DNA from 4 places in the Paenibacillus sp. FSL P2-0089 genome. Region 3 is predicted to be linked to each of the others. Evidence: riboswitches for the same ligand, from Rfam matches in the RefSeq annotation. Region 3 holds a riboswitch; each other region holds the start of a gene.
The links. A riboswitch is a leader RNA that binds a small molecule or an ion and turns the genes downstream of it on or off. The one in region 3 is predicted to bind cyclic di-AMP.

Region 1: it holds a riboswitch for cyclic di-AMP, as region 3 does, so the genes downstream of both, NST69_RS31585 (ubiquitin-like domain-containing protein) here and NST69_RS15420 (hypothetical protein) in region 3, are expected to answer to the same signal.
Region 2: it holds a riboswitch for cyclic di-AMP, as region 3 does, so the genes downstream of both, NST69_RS21155 (hypothetical protein) here and NST69_RS15420 (hypothetical protein) in region 3, are expected to answer to the same signal.
Region 4: it holds a riboswitch for cyclic di-AMP, as region 3 does, so the genes downstream of both, NST69_RS31945 (C40 family peptidase) here and NST69_RS15420 (hypothetical protein) in region 3, are expected to answer to the same signal.

Annotation. Positions count from the first base shown of each region.
Region 1 is NZ_CP152006.1:7,388,815-7,391,016, forward strand. Features, by position in the region: gene NST69_RS31580 (TatD family hydrolase) at 1-433, shown strand, start outside; cyclic di-AMP (ydaO/yuaA leader) riboswitch at 633-861, shown strand; gene NST69_RS31585 (ubiquitin-like domain-containing protein) at 1,148-2,202, shown strand, end outside.
Region 2 is NZ_CP152006.1:5,025,670-5,027,871, reverse strand. Features, by position in the region: cyclic di-AMP (ydaO/yuaA leader) riboswitch at 497-679, shown strand; gene NST69_RS21155 (hypothetical protein) at 1,071-1,568, shown strand; gene NST69_RS21150 (SPFH domain-containing protein) at 1,587-2,202, shown strand, end outside.
Region 3 is NZ_CP152006.1:3,742,398-3,744,599, forward strand. Features, by position in the region: gene NST69_RS15410 (suppressor of fused domain protein) at 1-246, opposite strand, end outside; gene NST69_RS15415 (hypothetical protein) at 379-564, shown strand; gene NST69_RS15420 (hypothetical protein) at 584-1,051, opposite strand; cyclic di-AMP (ydaO/yuaA leader) riboswitch at 1,257-1,420, opposite strand; gene arsC (arsenate reductase (thioredoxin)) at 2,058-2,202, shown strand, end outside.
Region 4 is NZ_CP152006.1:7,461,906-7,464,107, reverse strand. Features, by position in the region: gene NST69_RS31955 (M1 family aminopeptidase) at 1-153, shown strand, start outside; gene NST69_RS31950 (hypothetical protein) at 163-996, shown strand; cyclic di-AMP (ydaO/yuaA leader) riboswitch at 1,208-1,346, shown strand; gene NST69_RS31945 (C40 family peptidase) at 1,404-1,832, shown strand.

The DNA.
Region 1 (2,202 bases), 3.6 Mb from region 3:
CAAGCAGATCGGGCTGGCCCGTGAGCTGAAGATGCCAATCAGCATTCATAACCGTGATGCTCATGAAGATGTGATACGTATACTCCGCGAGGAGAAGGCAGGCGAGGTTGGCGGGGTAATGCACTCCTTCTCCGGGAGCTGGGAAAGTGCCAAGATGTGTCTTGATTTGGGCTTCCATCTTTCTTTTGGAGGACCGATTACGTTCAAGAATGCCCGGGTGCCCAAAGAGGTGCTTGCCCAGACTCCGCTGGACCGGCTGCTGATCGAAACCGACTCCCCATATCTGACTCCGCACCCCTTCCGGGGCAAGCGAAATGAGACCGCTCATGTGAGGCTGGTAGCGGAGGCGGCCGCGGCAATAAAAGGGATTGAATTACAGGAATTGGCGGAAATTACGTATGCGAACGCACTGGAACGATTTGGGATACTCTGAAAACAGGAGTAAAAGCGGTGAAAAATGAAGTATAGCGGATATATTAAACTTTTATGACGGAAAAACGGCCGATTATTACAATATTTTAATCATTTTTTTACGTAAACGTGGTTGAATCGTCCTTTACAACATGTATCAAAACAGGATATCATCTTTTCAGTGCAGTGAGCTGTTGTAACTGTGACAGTCACTAATTTCATGGATCGTCTCGCTGAGTCTCCGTATGGAGAACGGGGGAACCAATAATGCGCTGCCGCATGAACGTACAAGAGTACTGGCACAGAATTGCCGCAGGCATTATTTGATTTCTTTACGTGGTCTTTGGGGTGAATTTGAGGGCAACCGCCGTGAGCGGGTGACCTGAGATAGGGCGTCTCTCTTATGTCCGAACCCGACAGCTAACCCCGTAAGCGCAAGTAAGAGAGGAAACCTCGTGCATAAGCATTCCGACGTATTCGACACCGGGAAGCCACGAAAGAGTCCTCTATGAGCTCTTTTTAGGCTTCTTTTGTTTTGAATAATGAGAATGCTCCCGGCATACTGTTATATAACAGATCTCCGGAGTAACTATGCCGAGCAGGCGATCCATGAGCAGGAAACGCTGAAGCAAGTGCGGGCGTATCCTGTTGCAAACTCAAACCTAGTTTCGTCAGAAGTGATACAGTCACCTTGAACTAACTTGGACGACGGGGCTATGTAAGGAGGATGGAAAGAGTGGGCGTATTCCAACCAGAGGTATCCCATGATTCGCAATCATCCAGCAGGTCTTTCGCATTACGGTTGAAGCAAGTGAATCCCCGCGTAGTTTTACTTGCCGGTGTGGCATCGATTGTTATCGCACTGTTAATACTGCTGTACGTACACGGTCAGAGCAAAAAAGAAATTACCCTAGTAATAGACGGACAGGTACAGACACTGGAGACGCGGGAAACGCTGTTCAGTGATGTGCTGGCTAAGGAACAGATTTCGCTGCAGGCGCATGATGAATTATCTATTGGCCTTAGTGATGAAATAAAAGACGGCGACCGTATCGTGATTAACACTGCGCAGAAGTTCGCTCTTACCGTAGACGGAAAGACCGAGACGTTATTTACGACCGAGGATACCATTGGTCAGGCCATCGACAAGCTGGGCTACAGCCTGGAAGGCTTAGACAAGATTTACCCTTCGCTAGAAACCGCAGTATCTGCAGACATGGAAATCAAAATTGTCCGGATTAACAAGCATGTGGTTCAACGGACAACTAATTTGCCTTTCCGGGTCATTAAGACAGCAGACCCCTCATTGACCAAGGGAACCGTAAGAGTGGCACAGGCAGGTAAGCCTGGCGTAATGGTCCAGCACATCGAGAAGATCTATCAAGATGGCGAGCTGGCATCCATGCGCATGATCGGCAAGGAAGTACAGACGGTTACCAAGGACAAAGTCATTGCCATTGGAACCAAGCCGCTTCCTAAGCCCGTCGTAGTTACTGCCAAAGTTTCCAAACCTGTAACAACCTCCAAGTCATCTAAAGCGAGCGCAAAGGCCAGCAATGTTACCAGTAAGGCTGGTGTGGATTTCGAGTACAAAAGAATGATTAAAAACGTATCCATGACCGCGTATTCGTCGCAGGAACCGGGTATTGGAACACGTACTGCCTCCGGCACACGCGTAACGGAAGGCCGCACTATTGCTGTAGATCCTAGGGTTATACCAATCGGCTGGTGGGTGTACATTGAAGGATTAGGGTTTCGCCGAGCAGAGGATACCGGCGGTGCCATCAAAGG
Region 2 (2,202 bases), 1.3 Mb from region 3:
AAGATTGCACAATGAGCATCGAGTGACGGAAATGTGAATATTTTAAATTTGGAGTAATGGACTGAGAAAGAAAGGTGGGGGGAGGAGATTAAGTTAGGAGGGCGTGGGGAAGGGAGTGGGAAGTAAGTGAGTAAATGAGGAGTGAGAGCTAGAGTGGGAGTAAGTGAAGGAGAGTAAGTGAGTAAGTGAGTAGATGAGTGAGTAGATGAGTGAGTAGGTAAGTGAGAGTTAGTGTGGGAGTAAGAGTAGGGGAATAAGTGAGTATGAGAGTGGGAGGGGATTAGGTGAGCAAATGAGCAGTACGTGAGAGGAAGAGTAACATGGGTGTAAACAGACGATAGCGCGAGCAAATCCCCGGGCGGATAAGAGTAGAGCTGAAGAATGCGCCTTCATTCACGAAGGGACAGCATTATTGACTTCTTTTGTCATCCGTGAGGTTTTACATTAAATGGCTGCAGGCGTAAGATTCAATCAACAACCGAATGAAATGACACTGTTCTTGAAATGGCTGAATTCCGTAACGGGAACGGGGGAACCAACTGGTGCAGGTGGCTTAAGGATAGGCTGCTGAGTACCCGGGGTGAATCCTTGCCAGTGTGCTACTATGGCTCTGGTGAGGTAGGGCAATCTCGCTGCCCGAATCCGTCAGCTAACCCCGTAAGCCTCGAAGAGAGAGGATGAGCGCCATGATCGAGTAACCGACCACGGAGAGCCCTGCTGCTGCTGTGGTCTTTTTGCTGTGTAGGGAAGGGGATTAATCCCACTGAATGCCCTGAAAATGGGCTGGATGCAGAAATGAAGAGCACAAGTGCCCTTGAATCCAATTGCGCCTCTGCCATACACAACCAAGCAGCCTAAAGTGGAAATTAGGGGCAATAGTGACAGGTGGAAGCACAATTTAATCTTATAACAACACTGATTAGTCATTTATATGCCGCAATAGTCTTTTTATGTACCACATTAGTCAGTTTCCGCATCGCCACTACAGTCAGTTTTCTTATAGCCATATTACATTGAAAGGAGGGGTTCCCATCGCTACTGTATTTATCGTCTGCTTCTGGGTTGGCCTCGTGCTTATCCTAAGCGGCAGCATTCATGGGCACGGTCTGGTAGGCCACCTGCATGTAGGGGGAGGGGATGCTGGGGGGCCGGGCTTTCTCCCGATTCTTCCGCTGATGGTGTTTGTCACCGTCTGGGGCGGCACGGGGTATATGCTTGTCAAGTACAGCGGGATGCAGCTGCTCACCGTGGTACTGGTCTGTACCTTGATCGCCCTGCTGCCGGGCATCCTGCTCTACACGGTACTGGCCCGGGTGATGACCCGGTATGACAGCAGTATGAGTGAACTCGATTATGATCCGGCAGGCCAGCTCGGCTATATCAGCATCGCCGCAGCGGATGGGGCCGTGGGAGAGATGAAGTATGTGCTGCACGGGACCATGCGCTCCATCGGCGTGCGGGCCGAATCCGGTCAGTCGCTATTGCGGGGCGATCGGGTGATTATTGTGAAGACGGATAAGGGGATCGCAGCGGTCACTTTGTTCGAGAGGGAAATGGAACAAAACTAACGGGGAGTGTCGGAGCAAATGTTAATTTTATATGTAACCGGAGCTATTGTTGTTGTGATTCTGCTGGCGTTAACCAGTATTGTGACCGCGTATAAAAAGGTTCCGCCCAATCAGGCCATGATCGTATACGGTCTCGGCGGCAAAAGAGTGGTTCAGGGCGGAGGGACATTCGTCATCCCCGGCTTCCAGAACAATAAAACCATCTCCATGATGCTGATGAGCTTCGATGTGATCCCGGCGCAGGCCATGTTTTCCCGCCAGGGCATCAAGCTGAACCTGGAGGCGGTCGCCCAGATTAAGATCAAAAGCGATCCAACCGCTATTCTCACAGCCAGCGAGCAGTTCATTGACCGGCCGGAGGAAGACCGCGAGACGATTATTCTGCATTCGGTGGAAGGCCATCTGCGCGGCTTGATCGGGCAGCTCAGTGTAGAATCTATACTCAAGACCCCAGACGAAATCAACAGCAAGATGCGGGAGACCTGCTCAGAGGATCTCGACAAGATGGGGCTGGAGGTCGTCAGCTTCACCATCAAGAAAATTACCGACGACAAAGGGTACATCGACAATATGGGGGTGCCTGAGATTGAGCGGATTCGCCGTGATGCCAGCATCGCCAAGGCTGAAGCCGAAC
Region 3 (2,202 bases):
CTCATCAGGTGTAGCCTCCATAATATTTACATCAATATGTACGATGTCTGAAATCAGTTCGTGGAACACGCCAGTTTCCCGGTTTGGAAAGACCCGATTGAAATGTTCGTTTAAATCTTCCATGTACAAAATATTGGCGGGAGGCGTAACCTGCTGCTCATCCGAAGCGTCATAACCATAAATGGTGGTACCATCTTCCGATTTGCCCATTTCCTTGCCGCCAAACAGTTTTTTGAAAAAGTTCATGTCTTTGCGCTCCTCTGTGTGGGTGTATATTAAAGTGCGAAATGAAGTATTTGAAACCTCACTTGGAAGTATAACAAAAGACATAGCCCCGGAGCGATGGGTCTATCGATTCGAATTTCAAAAGGAGCAGATATGAACTATATCATTTTTGATCTGGAAGCCACCTGTTGGGAAAATGACCGCAAGCGGGGCGTAGGCATGGAGAGAGCCTTGACTATGCTTGAATTGCCGCTTGAAGGTACTCACCATAGAGGTATCGATGATGCCAAGAACTTCGCGAAAATATTCGTTAAGATTTTTGACCAATTGAAGGTTTGATAATTTAAATTGATCATGTCTATAGCAGTGAATAATAGGATACTGATTCTGCAAATAAAATGGTTGGATTCAGATGACTCTTCACCGTATTAATTGAATGGATTCTTTGCTTTGTCCTTTGATGGCGATACCGCTCCGATCCGGCTCCTACCTTCATTCGGATTTGGTCATTTTGAATGAACATACTATCGAGTGCAGTCTTGATCATGTTAAGTTGATTGGGGGCCCATTCTTGTCCGTGCATCCGGACGTATTCTGTGGCTTCTTCTGCAGTACAATGACATATCTCTTTCAGAAAAGAGCCCCATTTGATTAAATCCACCGCATTGTCACCCGCACAAAGAATGCAATTCCCATAGCTGATCTGTCCTCCGAAGGTTAACTTCAACACCCCATACCAGTATCCGTAAGGCTCTGAAATATGCATGAAGGAAGGGCGGCAGCTAAATGCGAACAACTCGATTCGTGACAGTCTGGCGTTAATCATGAATAATGCCTCCTAGGTTGTCTATAGATTTCATATAACGCTGCAGATTATGGGTCTGCTCAGCTGTGGCTACATAGGCTGACAGTTCAGTTTCATTCTCACATACAGCAGCATGCTCAAGCCAAACGGAATATTTGGTTTTCTGTACGATGGATAAGTGTAATGGAAAGGTTTTGCGGGATCGCAGCAAAAAAGCATGGTTAATGCAGGCTCTCTCCAGTGCTTACGAGGTTAGCTGACGGATTCGGACGGTGAGAGTCGTCCTACCAGTGAAGAGTTCAATCTTCTTTGGATTCACCCCATTTCGGCTGGCCACAGCCATTTGGTTCCCCCGCTTCCCGCCTGACGGGAATTCAGCATTTGTTAAAAGGAATCTTACGCTGAGCATCACCGTTTGTAAAATGCTGAAAGTTCTCTAGGAGACTAAATAAGACTCTATAGGATATAAAAATGAAGAAAATCCCTTGTAATCTAGCATTCATCCTCGATTTTCTTAAGTTATCGCGTATTTATTAACTTTTTAATGCAACCTAAATGGGGCTAAATGAATCTTAATGCTTCTTTAATCATGATTATAAAAAAGAGAATCGGAGAGATTGAGACTGGTTGCAGAGATACTAAGAGGTTTATTGTCTGCCTTTACAGGTGAACATGTGCGAGAGCCCGATTAATTATTTGCTTGTATGGAGTGCCGCCATTATGAATCCAATATTGGAATGGATTGAGAATAAATGTTCTGGTATAATCAACTGAGAACATCAGTTCTGTTATCAAATGCCATTTGCCGTAAGTTGCATGGCAAGAAACATCGGATTGGGATAAGATCCTCAAGAGTGCAAAATGGACGCCTATATAAAGCTTTATGGGAGCAAATGCTAGGGGCGTTGTACTTACCGATACTTGGACATACTAACACTTTGAACTTGTAGGTTTACCTTTTATTCCGAGAAAAAATGAGTTTATATATAATATTGACCTTATTTAAAATCAAAGGAGAATGCGACTCATGGATAAGAAAACCATTTACTTTTTGTGTACAGGAAACTCCTGCCGGAGTCAGATGGCCGAAGGCTGGGCCAAGAAATATTTGAGCAATGAATGGAATGTGTATAGTGCAGGCATTGAGGCTCATGGGTTGAATCCGAAAGCCG
Region 4 (2,202 bases), 3.7 Mb from region 3:
TCCGCAGAGATCGATCCGGGGCATTCCATTCTGCTGGAGAGCAGGCATCTTAATAATTTCAGAATGGCGGAGCTTGAGCCGCGTACACTCTCCCGCTGGACGCTTAGTGCATCAACTCTGCTTGAAACCCTGCTCGGAACTCTTGTCTGGTGAGGTGAAGGAATGGTGAAAAGTTCAATTGCCCGCGGTTGGATCAGCATGAAAGAGCAATTCTATATATTGATTCTGCTATTTATCTACCGGCTGTTCTGGGGATATTTCCTGTACAAATTCATTAAAAGCGCGGTTGTCCCCGTCCTGCTCCGCTACCCGGATGCGAATGCCGGCGGCAGCGGAATAGGCAGGCTGCTGTATTATATCGAGGGGCAGACCGCGCTGCGCACCGACCCCGCCGTCCAGCACTGGCTGTGGATGCTGCTTGCGCTGACAGTGCTAAGGCTGCTGGTGACTCCCTTTATCCGTGCAGGGCTGCTGCACGAGCTTCACCAGGAGCGCGACGGAGCGCGGGGACTGTTCTTTTTTCCCGGAATGAGAAAATATGGGCTGCCGGTGCTGGTGTTCAGCCTCATCGAATGGGCGCTAACCCTCCTGCCGCTCTATTGGCTGCTTCCGCGTATGTACCGTCATCTGCTCAGCGGTGTTCTCGATGTCCAGCTTCTGCTGAAGCTGGTGCCTTATGTGCTGGGCTGGCTGCTCTATCTCTTCCTTGTCCGCAAGCTTCTGCTCTATATGCAATTCGGCTATACCGCTGGTACCGGCATGTTCTCCTCACTGCTGATCTGCCTGAAGATGCTGCTGCCTTCGATCGGTATATCCATCGTTCTGGGGGCGGGAAGCCTGGCCGTAATTCTGCTCTGCAGCGCCTCTGCTCTGTTCTATCCCGGATTGCCGGCCCTTATGGTCCGCCAGGCAGCTCCGCTGCCCTCCACGCTGTTCGATATGTGGGGAATCGCTGCCCAGTACCACCTTTGGTCCAGTAAATCATTTCCACAATAATAAGCTGCTGAAGCGGCATACTAAAGAGAGTCACAGCCCCTTATCAGGGAGCAGGACTCTTTTTTGCTTGAACGGAGGACAAAAGCATTTGCAAAAGGGGAAATCCTCTGATACAATTATGGCTGTACCAGTAGTAACAAAGTTGTAATCTTTCAAGCAAAATATTCCGTAACTCTTGCAATTTAAGCAATACCGATAAGTCACTGTTCTGGTGCATAAAACGCCGAATTCCCTGCACCGGGAAGTGGGGGAACCATATTTTGGGTGAATTGATCTCGCTTTAGAGGGGTCATAGGGGAACCTTCTACCGAATCCTTAAGCTAACCTCGCAGGCCCTGGAAGGAGTACATCTTTTGATTAGTCAGAATTTCAAGAAAAAATGCACCGCAGCAGCGCTGGGTCTTGTGATGGTATTCACACTCGGAGCGGGCAGTGCCTTCGCAGATTCCAAGATGGATACTGTGATTTCAAAAACCATTGGAACGTCGTATAAAACCGGGGGCACAACCACCAGCGGCTTCGACTGTTCCGGATTTACCAAGTATGTGTTCAAGAATGTCGGGCTTACCTTGCCCCGTACCTCCAAAGCACAGTTCAAAGTTGGAACAAGTGTATCCAAGAGCAATCTGCGTTCCGGTGATCTCGTGTTCTTCAATACCCTGGGTAACGGAGTGTCCCATGTCGGTATTTATGTTGGAAACGGGAAGTTCGCACAGTCCTCAAGTTCACGTGGTGTAACCATCAGTTCGATGAGCCAGTCCTACTGGGCCAACCGCTACGTTGGCGCCAAACGAGTAATGAGCACAACAGCCTACCAAGCTGTCGCTTACGATTGAACCCTTGAAGCATACCCCGAATATTTCAGCCTCTAACAACTAAATGTAACTTATACGAGCCCGGAATGATTATTGCCGTAATCATTTCCGGGTTTTTCCTTTTCCTTATTCTACCTTTTACACTGAATTCGCAGCCTTGAAACAGCATTTTCTTGCAAAAACAAAGAAATAATCATATAAATTAACCCCTGCGCATAGATATGAGTCTTTGGAAAGGGCTATAACTCTAAAAAACAGCAAAAAAGATGCATTAATATGTTATAAGTGATTGCCAAGCGCCTTAGTCTTTGTTACAATTATCGCAGTGAGTTTTTAGTAACATTTTTGTAATTATTGAATCGATTTTAACAAAGGTTTTGTCATGTATTGA